DNA from 2 places in the Solidesulfovibrio carbinoliphilus subsp. oakridgensis genome. Region 2 is predicted to be linked to the other one. Evidence: predicted binding sites of a transcription regulator. Region 2 holds the regulator's gene; the other holds the start of a gene.
The links. Region 2 encodes sigma-54, which starts transcription at its own class of promoters, with help from an activator protein. Its sites were predicted from a motif close to CTGGCACGGNNNNTGCTT; they were not measured.
Positions count from the first base shown of each region.

Region 1: the regulator sigma-54 is predicted to act here: its motif matches at 2,462-2,479, upstream of DFW101_RS14835 (PspA/IM30 family protein).

Region 1 covers NZ_CM001368.1:3,390,054-3,397,702, reverse strand. Annotated here, with positions in the region: gene DFW101_RS14850 (flavodoxin family protein) at 243-896, shown strand; gene DFW101_RS14845 (PspC domain-containing protein) at 942-1,328, opposite strand; gene DFW101_RS14840 (hypothetical protein) at 1,325-1,573, opposite strand; gene DFW101_RS14835 (PspA/IM30 family protein) at 1,735-2,415, opposite strand; gene DFW101_RS14830 (sigma 54-interacting transcriptional regulator) at 2,586-3,689, shown strand; gene DFW101_RS14825 (M16 family metallopeptidase) at 3,721-4,980, shown strand; gene DFW101_RS14820 (O-acetyl-ADP-ribose deacetylase) at 5,193-5,747, shown strand; gene hslV (ATP-dependent protease subunit HslV) at 6,203-6,757, shown strand; gene hslU (ATP-dependent protease ATPase subunit HslU) at 6,828-7,649, shown strand, end outside.
Region 2 covers NZ_CM001368.1:1,044,872-1,052,520, forward strand. Annotated here, with positions in the region: gene DFW101_RS04660 (PTS sugar transporter subunit IIB) at 1-402, opposite strand, end outside; gene DFW101_RS04665 (PTS sugar transporter subunit IIA) at 406-846, opposite strand; gene rapZ (RNase adapter RapZ) at 1,151-2,038, opposite strand; gene DFW101_RS04675 (PTS sugar transporter subunit IIA) at 2,127-2,579, opposite strand; gene hpf (ribosome hibernation-promoting factor, HPF/YfiA family) at 2,580-3,128, opposite strand; gene rpoN (RNA polymerase factor sigma-54) at 3,180-4,616, opposite strand; gene DFW101_RS04690 (KdsC family phosphatase) at 4,734-5,276, opposite strand; gene DFW101_RS04695 (CTP synthase) at 5,442-7,073, opposite strand; gene DFW101_RS04700 (phosphoribosylformylglycinamidine synthase subunit PurQ) at 7,264-7,649, shown strand, end outside.

The DNA.
Region 1 (7,649 bases), 1.8 Mb from region 2:
AACCCGATTCCGGCCACCCGTCACACCCCCGACCACGCCCCCCCGCCACCCGCCTGCCCAACCCCCGCCCACCCCGTTCGGGGGGTCCGGGGGGGATGATCCCCCCCGGCCGCCGGAGGCATCTCCCCCGTTCTTCCCCCCTCGCTTCCGGTACCCGGCCAGTGCCTCGGTTCCTTGGCGGTGCGTCATTGCCCGGGGCGGCGTATGGCGGTAGCAGGGGGATGGAAAAGAAAGGAGGCGCCATGAACGTCATTGCCATAAACGGAAGCCCGAGGAAGAAGTGGAACACCGCCACGCTGCTGACGCATGCCCTGCAAGGGGCCGAGAGCAAGGGCGCGGCCACGGAAATGGTGCATTTGTACGACCTGGACTACAAGGGTTGCATCAGCTGCTTCGAGTGCAAGAAGATCGGCGGCAAGAACTACGGACGCTGCGCGGTCAAGGACGGGCTGACGCCACTCCTGGAGCGGGTCGGCGCGGCGGACGCGGTGCTTCTGGGCACACCGGTCTATTTCGGCGCGGAGACGGGCATGATGCGCTCGTTTTTCGAGCGGTTCGCCTTTCCCTACCTGACCTACACCCCGGGCTACGAGTCGCTTTTCATCCGTAAGATGCCGACGGCCATGATTTATACGATGAACATCCCCGAGCAGGCGCTGCCCGAGTGGGGCTACGATGTTTTCATGGAGCGGATGCGGGGGGTGATGGCCCGGACGTTCGGGTCGTGCGAGATGCTGGCCAGCACGGACACCTGCCAGTTCGACGACTATTCCAAATACCTGTCCACCTGCTGGGACGCGGCGGCCAAGGCCAGACGGCGCGAGGAGGTGTTTCCCGAGGACTGCGCCAGGGCCTTCGCCTTAGGCGAGAGGCTGGTCGCGGCGGCCGGCAACTGAGCGGACGGGAAACCGGGCCGGAACGTGGTTCCGGCCCGGGGAAGGTCAGGGGTGCCACAGCCGGCGGTCGAAGTCGTATTCGCGGGAGGTGACGTGGTCCTCCAGCCGGCGGATGCGGCGGTCGAGGCGTTCGAAGCGGCGCTTGACCCGGCCCAGCGCATTGGCCCGGGAGGCGACGTAGTCGTCGTAAAAGGCCCGCTCCTCGTCCGAGTCCGGGGGAAGGACGGGCTCGGGTTTGATGAGGAAGCCGGCGATCAGGTAGGCTCCGACCATGGGCCAGACCCCGGTGAAGGGAGTCAGGACCAGGATGAAGACCCGGAACCAGAAGACCGGAACATCGAGGAACCGGGCCAGCCCCTTGCAGACGCCAAGGAAGAGGCCGGACCGGGACCGGTAGAGCCGGTCCAGACGCCATTGGCTGTAATGCCTCATTGTCCGTCTCCCTTGGTGGCCCTGGGTTCGAGGACCAGGGTTTCGAGAGTTTCCACGCGCTCTTCCAGGCGGGAGAGGCTGCGGTGGATCTCCTGGAGAAGCTGCGCCTCCTCGGCGTCGCTGCCGCGCGGTTTGGCCGCGCCGGGGCGCAGGAGCCGCACGCCGAGGAGGAAAATGGTGCCAAGGATGACCAGGCCGACCACCGTGGCTCCGGCCATGACCAGTGCCGTCAAAAGTCCCATCATGATTGTTCCTTGCGGCCGGGTCGAAAGAGACCTTCTTCCCGGCCCGTTGTCGGCCGCGTCGTCCCGTGACGCCTTGTTGACGGCCAGAAGTGGATTTCCGGGACGACACCGAGGATTTCACGCGGGCCAGGCCCGCGTCAAGCGCCCGGCGGCGTCGCCGGTCAGGCCTGGCGCTTGGCCTTGATCCGGGCCAGCTCGCGTTCCACGTCCTCGTCGGCGGCTAGGCGGTCGAAGCGGGCCTCCAGGCTCTCACCTTCGGGCGCACGCCTCACCCCGGTCGCCGACCCGGCCAGTTCGGCCTCGGCTTCCAGGCGCTCGATGCGGCTCTCGAATTGCTCGAAGCGGAGCATGGCCTCGGTCGAATCGGCCTTGGAGATATCCTCGCGCACCCGCTTCTTGCCGGTGGCCCGGATGTGGCGGTGCAGCAGCGTCCGCTGGCGCTCCTTGGCCGAGGCCAGCTTTTCGTCCAGCCGGGCGATGTCCTCGCGGCAGGCGGCGATCATGCCTTCCATGGCCGCCTGCTCTGCGCCGAGGGCCTCGGCCCGGGCGTCGAGGCCGCGCTTTTCGAGCAGTGCCTCCCGGGCCAGGTCCTCGCGGCCCTTGTCCACGGCCAGCTCGGCCTTTTCGCCCCACCGGGCGGCCCGGTCCCGGACGGCGGCCAGCTCCCGGCCGGACGTGGCGGCCTGGGCCATGGCCCGGGCGCAGTCGGCCTTCAGTTCGACCAGCGTCTCCTCCATCTCCTGGATCATGAGGCGGATGAGCTTTTCCGGATCTTCGGCCCGGTCGAGCATGGTGTTGATGTTTGAATGAATGATGTCCCTGAAGCGGCTGAAAATTCCCATGGCGTTCCTCCGGCCGCGCCGTGGAGGCGCGGTGCTGCCGGAGCGTTAGCAGGAGGCGTGCCGTTTGGCGCGGCATCGTATTTCAAGGGGTTGCAACGCAGTCCGCAAAGAAGGTTTGCGTCTTTCGCCGCACTATGGTTTTACAAGCCATACAAGAGGTCATATTCGCCATGTCCACTCCCGCCCCGGGCCTCCTGGAGGCCCTTGGACAGTCCGACGCCTTCCTGGCCTTCATGGAACAGGTCGCGGCCGCCGCCCGGGTCAACCGGCCCGCGCTCCTGGTCGGCGAGCGCGGCACCGGCAAGGAGCTGGCCGCAACCAGGCTCCATTTCCACTCCCCGCGCTGGGAAGCCCCCCTGGTCACGGTCAATCTGGCCGCCCTGCCGCGCACGCTCCTCGAGGCCGAGCTCTTCGGCCACGAGGCCGGGGCCTTCACCGGCGCGGCCCGCCGCCGGCCGGGCCGGTTCGAGGCGGCCGACGGGGGCACGCTTTTCCTGGACGAACTGCAGGCCGCGCCCCGGGCGGTCCAGGAGAAGCTCCTGCGCGTCCTCGAATACGGCACCTTCGAGCGGCTCGGCGCCAGCGACACCCTGCAAGTCGACGTGCGGGTCGTCGCGGCGGTCAACGTCGATCCGCGCGAGCTTATCCGGCGCGGCCGCCTGCTCCCGGACCTCCTCGACCGGCTGGCCTTTGCCGTGCTCCCGGTGCCGCCCCTGCGCCACCGCCACGGCGACATCCCGTACTTGGCCGCGCGGTTCGCCGCCCGGTTCGCGGCCGAACTCGGCCGGGACCTGCCCCCGTCCTTCGCCCCGGCCGCCCTGGCCACGCTTGCCGCCCACGCCTGGCCGGGCAACATCCGGGAACTGAAAAACGTGGTCGAGCGGGCCGTCTTCGAAACGCCCGGCCCCCAGATCACCCACGTCACCCTCGACCCCTTCGCCCACCCCTTCGCCCCCGCCACCCCGCTGGCCATAACTCCCGCCCCTCCCCTTTCGGGGGGTCCGGGGGGGATGATCCCCCCCGGCGGAGAGGTCCAGGAGAGGCAGCGCCTCTCCTGGCCGCCGGAGGCATCTTCCTCTTCATCACCATCCTCTCTTCTCCCCTGGTCCCAGGCGACCGCCGCCTTCGAGACCGACCTCCTGGGCCGGGCCTTGGCCCGAAGCGGCGGCAACCAGCGGCGGGCGGCCGAGGTCTTGGGGCTCACCTACCACCAGTTCCGGGGGCTCTACCGCAAATACGCGCCCGCCCTGGCCGCACGGCCCGGGCACCCTTGACGCGCGTCCCAATCCCCCGTAGCCCCAGCCCATGCCGCAACATACCCCTACCGACAGTTCGTGCCGGATAACCCGCCTGCCAAACGGCGTGCGCGTGGTCACGGAAGCAATGCCCCTGGTCAAGACCGCCAGCCTCGGCGTGTGGATCGAGGCCGGTTCGCGCCACGAAGGGCCCGGCCAGGAGGGCATGGCCCACCTGTGGGAGCACATGGCCTTTAAGGGCACGACCCACCGCGACGCCCTGGCCATCGCCAAGGAGCTCGACATCCTCGGCGGCCTGGCCAACGCCTTCACCTCCCGCGAGGCCACCTGCTTCCATATCCGGGTCATGGACGCCCACTTCGACCGGGCCTTTGACATCGTCAGCGACATCGCCCTCAACCCGGCCCTCGACCCCGAAGAGCTCGGCCGCGAACAGGCCGTCATCCTGCAGGAAATTTCCATGGTGGAGGAGACGCCGGAAGACAAGGTCCACGAGGACTTCTGGGCCGCGGCCTGGAAGAATCCGGCCATCGCCCACCCCATCACCGGCACGCCGGAATCGGTCACGGCCGCGACCCCAAAGACCCTGCTCGACTGGCGCCATGCCCACTACCGGCCGGAGGCCATCGTGGTGGTCGCCGCCGGGGCCGTGTCCCACGAGGCGCTCCTGGCCCTGGCCGAAGCAACGTTCGGGCGCCTGCCCGCCGCGCCGGCCCCGGCCAAGGCTCCGGCCGGCCCCTACACGCCGCCGCGTCTGGCTGTTCGCCGCGAGAGCGAGCAGAACCACGTGATCCTGGCCTTCCCGTCCGTGGCCAACACCAGCCCGGACCGCTTCGCCCACACCCTTTTGGCCACGCTCCTTGGCGGCAACATGTCCTCGCGCCTCTTCCAGGAAGTCCGCGAGAAACGGGGCCTGGCCTATTCGATTTACGCCAGCCTAAACGGCCTGTCCGATACCGGCCTGTTCGAGATCCAGGCCGCCGTGGAGCCGGAGCGCACCGAGGAACTCCTCGCCGTGGTCCGGGCCGAGCTGGCCGCCGTGGCCGGCGGCGCGGTCACGGCCGAGGAGCTCGACCACACCCGCGAACACCTGAAGGGGCTTCTGTACCTCGGCGCGGAATCGACCGAAAACCGCATGATGCGCCTGGCCCGCAACATCCTCCTTTTCGACCGCCACATCCCCATCGAGGAGACCGCGGCCGAACTCGACAAGGTGACACTGTCCGATCTGGCCGCCATCGCCCGCGCGGCCTTCACCCCGGAACTGACGGGCCTTTGCATCCTCGGCCCGACGGCCGCGATTCCATAAGGGAAGAGAAGATGAAGATGCCTCCGGCGGCCGGGGGGGATGATCCCCCCCGGACCCCCTGAAAGGGGGGGAATTGGGGAGGCTGCGGGTGTCGTCTTGGGGCAAAAGGGTGTAGGGGCCGGGGAAGAAACCGAGCGGAGACGCGTCCGGAGGTTCGGAAAACCGTGTCCGCTCTCTGGCGGGGCTCGCGGCGAGCCCGAAGGAGGCCATCCATGAGCGAAACCGTTTCCTACGCCATCGGCTCGGGCGTCCTGCGCCTCATCGCCGGCGACATCACCACCGACGACGGCGACGCCATCGTCAACGCCGCCAACTCCGCCCTGGCCGGCGGCGGCGGCGTGGACGGGGCCATCCACCGGGCCGCAGGACCCAAGCTCCTCGCCGCCTGCCGGGACATCATCGCCCGCATCGGCCGCCTGCCGGCCGGCGGGGCCGTCATCACCCCCGGCTTCGACCTGCCCGCCCGACACGTCATCCATACCGTCGGCCCCATCTGGCGCGGCGGCAACGACGGCGAGGCCGAGGCCCTGCGCTCGGCCTACGCGCAGTCCCTGGCCCGGGCGGCCGAGGCCAATCTCACCACCGTCTCCTTCCCGGCCATCTCCACCGGCGCCTACGGCTATCCCCTGGACCAGGCCGCCCGCATCGCCTTGGAGACCCTGGGCCAAGGCCTTGAAAGCGGCCCGGTCCGGGAGATCCGCGTCTACCTCCACGGGAAAAACGCCTTCGACCTCTGGCGTTCCGTGGCGGAAGCACTATTTAGCTGAGGTCGCTTTACCCGTCGTCGGAATGCCTCCGGCGGCCGGGGCCCTGCCCCGGACCCTGCTGGGGCGGAGCCCCAGACCCCGCCAGGGCGCTGCCCTGGACCCGCCGGGGGGGATCATCCCCCCCGGACCCCCTGAGCGGGGTAAGGGGCGGGAGCATGGGAAACGGGTGGTGGGTAGTCGTGGTCGGGGGTGCGTCGGTGCGGCCGGCATCGGTCCGGCGTGCTCGCCGGCTTGGCGGCGTGCGTCGCCGGACCGATGCCGGCCGCACAGGCCCGTCGCCCCGAAGACGGGGCGAGGTGGGTCGATTTTTTGCTTTGAAAGCCTGAAAACCAGTCGGACGGCAAGCCGTCCGCGACAGGTGCGTCTCGGGGAAGGACGACAGGGGAAGGGTGCCCCTTTCGCTGCGGGCCGCGTGGCCCGGGGTTCCCTCCCCCGGTTCCACCGGAGGTAATTGCATGGAATTACGTGGAACGACCATATTGGCCGTGAAGACGGACACGGGCGTGGCCATGGCCGGCGACGGCCAGGTGACGCTTGGCCAGTCCGTGGCCATGAAGCACGGCGCGCGCAAGGTGCGCCGCATCTACAAGGACAAGGTGGTCATCGGCTTTGCCGGGGCCACGGCCGACGCCTTCACCCTTTTTGAGCGGTTCGAGGCCAAGCTGGAGGAATTCGGCGGCAACCTGGTGCGGGCCAGCGTGGAGCTGGCCAAGGACTGGCGCAAGGACAAGTACCTGCGCCGCCTGGAAGCCATGCTCCTCGTGGCCGATGCCGGCAATATCCTGCTCCTCTCCGGCAACGGCGACGTGATCGAGCCCGACGACGGCGTGGCGGCCATCGGGTCCGGCGGCCCCTACGCCCTGGCCGCCGCCCGGGCCCTGGTGCGCCACACGGGCCTTTCCGGCCGGGAGATCGTGGAGCGGGCCATGGCCATTGCCGCCGAAATCTGCGTCTTCACCAACGACCGCATCGTGGTCGAGACCGTGGAGCGCCCGGCCGACGGCCTGTAACAGGCAGGCCCTTGCCGACAATACGGATCGCGGCCCACGCGTGGCCGCGTATCGCCAGGAGTAAGTAAGCATGCACGCCAGTATGACGCCGCGTGAAATCGTTTCCCAGCTCGACAAGTACGTCATCGGCCAGAACGACGCCAAGCGGATGGTGGCCATCGCCATGCGCAACCGCTGGCGCCGCCAGCAGATCGAACCGGGGCTCCGGGACGAGATCGCGCCGAAAAACATCATCATGATCGGCCCCACCGGCGTCGGCAAGACCGAGATCGCCAGACGCCTGGCCAAGCTGGCCGGATCGCCCTTTTTCAAGGTCGAGGCCACCAAGTTCACCGAGGTCGGCTACGTCGGCCGCGACGTCGAATCCATGGTCCGCGACCTGATGGAGATCGGGGTCAACCTCGTGCGCAAGGAGGAACTCGACCGGGTGGCGGCCAAGGCCGAGAAGGCGGCCGAGGAGCGCCTGCTCGATCTGCTCCTGCCCGAGTCTCAGCGGGCCGGGGCCAATCCCATCCCCATGCCGGCCGCCCTGGAAGCGCCGGCCCCTGCGGCCGAACCGTCCGACGCCAACCTCTCCACCCGCGAAAAGCTCAGAAAGCTCTGGCGCGAAGGCAGGCTCGACGACCGGCTCGTGCCCGTGGAAGTGTCCGTGCCCGCGCCCCAGGTCGAGATGATGTCCATGCCCGGCATGGAGGAGATGGGCTCCCAGTTCAAGGACATGTTTTCCAAGATGTTCCCCCAGCGCAAAAAGACCCGCAACATGCGGGTGCGCGACGCCTACGAGGTCCTTCTGCAGGAGGAGTCCGACCGGCTGGTGGACATGGACAAGGTGTCCGAGACGGCCAAGGAACGGGTGGAACAGACCGGCATCATCTTCATCGACGAAATCGAC
Region 2 (7,649 bases):
CTTGTCCCGGAGAAAATCCAGGCAGGATTCGTCCTCCTTGGACAAGGCGACATGGGGGCAGACCTGCTTCTTGCCGGGCGCGTAGTGGAGGTTGCCGAGATTGAGGGCGGCAAAGCCGAGTCCCAATTCGTAGGCGGCCCTGGCGTCGCGGCAACCGGAAAAAAGGATCAGGGCGTCCTCGGATTCCAGCGGATTTCGCGACAAGAATCCCATGAGCGCGCCGACCGGCAAAAACTCGATGCGCACCCCGGCCGGGATGGCCAGCGACATGATCTCCTGGCGCAGGTAGTCGGCCGCCAGCTCGTCGTTGACCACAAGGATCGTCCGGGCGTGGGTGAAAGGCAGCCAGGACTCGATGATCTGGCCGTGCACGAGCCGATTGTCCACGCGAACAAACGCCATGGGCTATCCCTCGGCCACCTTTTTGCGCAGTACCTCGCCCGCGACCACGATCCCCTGGCATCCGGCCTGCTTGGCTTCGACGGCCAGGGTTTCGAGAGCCTTGGTCCGGGAACCGAGGATCTTGATCAGCATGGGCAGGTTGACGCCGGTGAGGACTTCGAGCCGTCCGGTGCCGAGGAGCGACAGGCTCAAGTTCGTCGGGGTGCCGCCGAACATGTCGGTCAGGATAAGCACGCCCCCGCCCTGCTCGGTGTCCTTGATGGCGGCCTTGAGCGTCACCAGGGTCTCATCCACCGGATGGGTCATGTCCACGCTGACGCACCGGCAGCGCTCCTGGGGTCCCAGGATGAATTCCGCCGCCTTGAGAAGCCATGCCCCGTAATCGGTGTGGGTGACCACCACCACGCCGACCGGCGCATCCGACCGGGATTGGACATTCGTCATTGTGTATCCGTAGGCGCAGGCCCATGGCGAGCGTCACATCAGGGGTTCTTTGCCGCAACGACACTGTTGCCGGCAGTGGCTCGGCACCGGAACAGGGGCCAGGCACGCAGAACGCGCCGCACCGCTGCCGGCCGATCCGGCCTGCCCCGGGCAGCCGGAAAAAACCAAGGGCGCGCGGTGCGCCCCGGCCGTCCCGTCCCGCCGTTGCCGGGCGCCTGTAAGGCTCCGCCCGGGTCCTTCGTCCGGCTCCGCCTGGGACCCCAAGGCCGCAGCCGCGGCTTCCCCGGCTGCCGGCAACGACGCCCTAGCCGCGTTCGATATGCCGGTGTTCCAGGGAAATATTATAGCCAGCCTTGGACAGGGTGTCAAAGACGGCCTCGGCCACGGCCACGGACCGGTGCCGTCCGCCGGTGCAGCCAAAGGCGACGGTCAGGCGGTAGCGCCCTTCCTGGGCATAGAGCGGCAGCAGGTAGAGCAGGAATTCCTGAAGGCGGGAAAGAAACTCCCGGCCAGGATCCGCAGCCAGGACATAGTCGCGCACCGGGGCGTCCTTGCCGGTCTGCTCGCGCAGCTCCCGGACGAAATAAGGATTGGGCAAAAAACGCAGGTCAAAGACCATGTCCGCCTCGGAGGGAGGTCCGTACTTGAAGCCGAAACTCATGACGTGGACTTTGAGGGTGCCGCGCGTGGTACGGATCGAAGCCCACTTTTCCTGCAACTTGCGGCGCAGGTCGTGGATGGAGAAATGGGTGGTGTCGAGCACCATGTCGGCCGCTTCACGCAAGGGCGTCATGCGTTCCCGTTCCTCGAGCACGGCCTGCTCGAGGCCCCGGTTGGCGCTTTCCAGGGGATGGGGCCGGCGCGTGGTGGCATAGCGGCGGATGATTTCCTGGGTGTCGGCCTCGAAAAAGATGATCTGCGGGGCCACGTTTTTCACCTTGATCTGGGCCAGGGTCACGCCCCAGTCCGTATCGAGGTCGGCTTGCCGCACATCCATGCCAAGCGCCAGGCCCTTGTAGCGCTGGCCGCCCTTTTCGTCGAAAAGATTGATGAGCTTTGGCACGAGCCCGACCGGCAGGCCGTCCACGCAAAAAAAGCCCAGGTCTTCGAACACCCGCAGGCCGGTGCTCTTGCCCGAGCCGGACAGCCCCGTCAAAATGACGATTTTCAGTTCCGTCGGCGTTTCTTCCATGGTGTCTTTGCCCCCCGCCCTCAAGCTCTAACCGATTCCTTGCGCGCTTGTGTGACGGCAAGCGCGCAAGGAGACGGTGCTACGCGTTTCAGGCGGCGGCGGTCAGAACCTGCCACAGGGCCGCGTCGTTTTCGGCGCTCAAAAAGGCGTGCCGAAACGATTCGTCGGAGAGGAGCCGTGAGATGTGGGCCAGGATGCGCAGGTGCAGGCCCGCCACGTGCTCCGGCGCAAGGACGAGAAAAAAGATGCGGCAGGGTTTGAAATCCAGCGCATCGAAGTTGACGCCCTTGAGGCTCCTGCCGACCGCGATGACGATCTTTTCGAGGCTCTCCATCTTGCCGTGGGGGATGGCCACGGTGTCGCCGATGCCGGTCGTGCCGAGGCTTTCCCGGTCAAGGAGCACCTGATGGGCCCGTTTGGCGTCAAAACCCGGCAGGCCGGCCGCAATTTTGGCGACCAGCTCGGCCAGCACTTCGGACTTGGACTCGGCCGCGAGCTCCCCGATCACGAATTCGGGCTGGAGATAGTCCTCGAGACGCATCTACACACCCGTTCCAGGATCGATCAGGCCGAAGTCGCCGTTGCGCAGACGGTAGATGACGTTGGGCCGTTCGGTTTCCGAATTGATGAACACCAGGAATTCGTGCTTGATGGTCCCAAGCTGCATGGCCGCCTCTTCCACGGCCATGGGCTTGGGCTCGTATTCGTTGGTCTCGACGATGGTCGGCGTGCGGGCCCCGGCGTTGTCGGCGTTGATGGTGATGACGTCCATGCGCACGGTCTCGGTCGACTGGCGGCGGCGGTCCTTTTGCTTCTCACGGAACTTCTTGGCCTGCGCTTCCACCTTGTCGAGGATCATGTCGATGGTGGAATACATGTCCTCGGACACCTCATGGGCCGAGATATGCATATTGTCGGCCACGAAGATCACGTCGGCCATCTGGCGGGTCTTTTCCACGGCCAGATTGACCTGCAGTTCGGAGGCGTCATTGGCGGAAGCATATTTGGCAAGCTTTTCCAGACGCTTGCGAGCGTAGTCGCGCAAATGGTCGGAAGGTTCGAAGTTCTTGAAATTAAAAGTGATGTTCATGAGATCCTCCAGATGGCGTGGTATTGGGCCGGGGAAGCCCGGCCCGAAGCATCAGAAAATTTCCTTGCGCTTGGACGAGGATTCAATGCCCATGGCCGTGCGGTATTTGGCCACGGTGCGCCGGGCGATGTTGATCTGCAACTCGTCTTTGAGCATATCAGCAATGGCCTCGTCGCTGATAGGCTTTTTGGCATTCTCCCCGGAAATAATCCGCTTGATCATGGCCTTGACCGATTCCGAGCCGACCGTGCCGCCGTCGTCGAGGTCAAGGGAGCTGTTGAAAAAGAACTTGAGCTCGAAAATGCCATGGGGCGTGGCCACGTACTTGTTGGACGTGATGCGGCTGACGGTCGATTCGTGCATGCTGATGTCGTCGGCCACATCCTTGAGGATCAACGGCCGCAACCGCGTGACCCCCTCCTCGAAGAATTCCCGCTGGAACTTCACGATGCTCTCAAGGACCTTGTACAGGGTCCGCTGCCGCTGGTAGAGGCTTTTCATCAGCCACATGGCCGAGCGCATCTTGTCCTGGAGATAATCCTTGTCCTTGTCGTTTTTCGGATTGATCTCCGCCATGTAGGTCGTGTTGACGTTGAGCCGCGGCATGCCCTCTTCGTTTAAAATAATCACGAATTCGCCGCCGTATTTGTACACAAAGGCGTCCGGGCTCACGAAAATGGGATCGCCCGAGCCGTAGCTGGCTCCGGGCATGGGATTGAGGGTCTGGATCAGCTCAAGGTATTCCTTGAGTTTTTCCATGGTGATATGAAATTTTTTGGCCAGCGGCTTGTAGCGTTTCTTCTCCAGGTCTTCGAGGTGGTCGCGCACAAGCTCGATGAGGATGGTGTCCTCGTAGCCGTAGACCTCGATCTGGGTGAGCAGGCATTCGCTCGGGGTCCGGGCGGCCACGCCCACGGGGTCGAACCGCTGGAGCCGGTGGAGCACGGTCTCCACTTCGGGCACCGAGGCTCCGGCCATCTGGGCCAGTTCTTCGAGGGAAGCCCGCAGGTAGCCCGAGGAATTGAGGCTGCCGACGATACTCTCCCCGATCTCCAGTTCCTTGGCCGTGAAATTCGACAGGCGCATCTGCCAGCCGAGGTGCCCTTCGAGGGAGGGTTTGGAGGCGAGCCTGGCGTCAAAGGCCATGCCCTCCTCGGGCATCTCCGACTCCCGGGATTGGGACTGGCGGCCGGTGCTGGCGAAATCGCCGAGATAGTCGTCCCATTCGGCGTTTTTGAGGAGTTCCTTTTCCATGGCCGCGTCGCTGGAATTCCCGGTCGGCCCCAGGTTGTCCTCGGCCATGGTCCGCTCCGGTTGGCGGTCCTCCTCGATCGATTCCTCCAGAAGGGGGTTTTCCAAAAGCTCCTGCTGCACGCTCTCCAGCAGCTCGAGCCGGGAGAGCTGCAGGAGTTTGATGGCTTGCTGCAGTTGGGGAGTCATCACCAGCTGCTGGGAGAGTTTGAGCTGCTGTCGCAGTTCCAGGGCCATGTCTACCGCCGTGCGAGGTCCTTTGGATGTTGGTGCGAAAAGCGGGGGCAAGGCCGACGCCCCGCCCGCTCAACAAAAAGCATGCCACAATCGAAGGATCGTGGCAATCGGCACGGCTTACCCTTCCGGGAGGAACCAGGCGTAGGCCGCTTCGAGACGGCCGCTGGCCTGAAGCAGGAACCGGATGGCCTCGCGCACCGCCCCGTGCCCGCCGGGACGGCTGGCCACCCACAGGGCCAGGTCCATGATTTCCGGCTGGGCGTCGGCCACGGCCATGGGCAGGCCGACCAGACCCATGGGGCCGGCGTCCACCCAGTCGTCGCCGAGGTAGGCGGCCTGGCCGGGGGAAAGCCCCAGCCGCCCGAGGATGCCGGTCAGGATCGGAACCTTGTGGTGGTGGCCGGGATGGTACTCGCCAATGCCCAGTTCCTTGATGCGGGCGGCCACGGCCGGACTGTCGAGGCCGCTTATGACCGCCACTTGCAAGCCCGCCATCTGGGCGGCCTTGATGCCGAGGCCGTCGTGGGCGTGAAACCGTTTGGCGATGCCGCCGTGGGCGTCGACATAGAGGCCGCCGTCGGTCAGGACGCCGTCCACGTCAAGGACGAGCAAGGCCACGTCCCTGGCCCGCGTCGCGGCCAGCTTCGCATCCTGCGCCATACCACCCGCCTCCTCGCGCCGCCCGGCCCCGGCGGGACGACCCGAGGCGACGCCGTCCGCTCATGCCGCGTTCTCGAAATCCGCGCATACGAATTTTGAGAACAACAAATTAGAATATTTATTTTTTTCTAAAAACTATGCCCCTGCTTTTCAGCGAACGTCGTGCTAGCCCTTGTACCGCTTGGCCGCCTTCACGAATTCCCGAAAGAGCGGATGCGGACGCATGGGGCTGCTCTTGAACTCCGGGTGGAACTGGCAGCCGAGGAACCACGGATGGTCCGGCAGTTCCACGATCTCGACCAGCTCGCCGTCCGGCGACAGGCCGCTTAAGACCATCCCGCCCTCTTCAAACGAGGGAGCGTAGGTCTTGTTGAATTCGTAGCGGTGGCGGTGGCGCTCGGAAATCTCCTCGGCGGCGTAGGCCGCGGCGGCCTGGGTTTCCGGCTTGACCCGGCAGGGGTAGGCTCCCAGGCGCATGGTCCCTCCCTTGTCGCTCGACGGGTCCCGGTACTCGGTCTTCTGGGTGCGGCAGTCGAACCATTCGCGCATGAGGTAGATGACCGGGTGCGGCGTGGTCAGGTCGAATTCCTCGGAATTGGCGCCGGAAAGCCCCAGGACGTTCCGGGCGTATTCGATGACCGCGCACTGCATGCCAAGGCAGATGCCGAAAAAGGGCACGCCCTTTTCCCGGGCGTATTCGATGGCCGTAATCTTGCCCTCGACCCCGCGCGAGCCGAAGCCGCCCGGCACCAGGATGCCGTCGATGCCGGCGAAGGTGGACGCCGCGTTCTGGCGGGTCACTTCCTCGGAATTGACGTACACGAACCGGATGGAGACCCCGGCCGCGATGCCGCCGTGGACAAGGGCCTCGTGCAGGCTCTTGTAGGCTTCCTTGAGGTCCACATACTTGCCGACAATGGCGATGGAAACCTGGCCTCCGGGATTTTCCGACCGGTGCAGCAGGTCGCGCCAGGCTTGCAGGTCGGCGTTTTTGGCCGGCAGGCGCAGCAGGATGGCGATCTTCTGGTCCACGCCCTCGCCGTAGAGGCGAAGCGGCAGTTCGTAGATGTTTTTGACGTCCACGGCGGTAAAGACCGCGTCCGCGTCCACGTCGCAGAAAAGGGCGATCTTTTCCTTGATGTCGCGCCCAAGCTCCACTTCGCTGCGGCAGATGATGATGTCGGGTTGGATGCCGATGGACCGCAGTTCCTTGACGCTGTGCTGGGTGGGCTTGGTTTTGACCTCGCCGGCCACGCGCAGGTAGGGCACGAGGGTCAAGTGGATGTACAGGGCGTTTTCCTTGCCAAGTTCCATGCGCAGCTGGCGGATGGCCTCCAGGAACGGCTGGCCCTCGATGTCGCCCACCGTGCCGCCGATCTCGATGATGGCCACGTCCTCGTCGCCGGCGACGCCGAGGATCGACCGCTTGATCTCGTCGGTGATGTGCGGGATCACCTGGACCGTGCCGCCGAGGTAGTCGCCCCGGCGTTCCTTCTGGATGACGCTGAAATAGACCCGGCCCGAGGTGAAGTTGTTGTTCTGGCTCATGGGCACGCCGAGGTAGCGCTCGTAGTGGCCGAGGTCGAGGTCGGTCTCGGCCCCGTCGTCGGTGACGTAGACCTCGCCATGCTGGAAGGGGTTCATGGTGCCGGGATCGACGTTGATGTAGGGGTCGAGCTTCTGGATGGTGACCTTGAGCCCCCGGGCCTGGAGCAGTGCGCCGATGGAAGCGGCGGCCAGCCCCTTGCCCAGGGAGGACAGCACCCCTCCCGTCACGAAAATAAACTTGGTCTTCATGATGATGCCGTCCTTGGAAAAGAGGTTAGGCCACGCCGGCGGACCCGGCGGCCCGGGTCCCTCGGGACCGGGCCGGACCGGGCCTGTGGCGCGGTTCGGTTGACGCGGCCGGGGCGGCCCCTTATGTTCAGCCGCGTAAAGTATGCCTTCGGGCGCAAATTTTCAAGGAACCCCCGGGAGGATTTCCCTTATGGCCAAGGTGCGCACCCTCGTGATCACCGGTTACGGCACCAATTGCGAAGTGGAATCGGCCTACGCCGCCCGCGCGGCCGGGTCCGACGTCACGGACATCGTCTTTTTTTCGGATATCGCCGCCGGTCGCACGCGCATTCCGGATTACAATTTCCTGATCTTTCCCGGAGGGTTCCTTGACGGGGACGATCTCGGTGCGGCCCAGGCCGCGGCCGTGCGCTGGAAGCACGCCAAAAACGCCGCCGGCGACGCCCTTCTTGGCCAGCTCAAAACTTTTTTCGAGGCCGGGGGGCTTGTCCTTGGCATCTGCAACGGTTTTCAGCTCCTGGTCAAGCTCGGCCTGCTGCCGGCCCTTGGCGGCGACTATTTCGCCCGGCAGGTCAG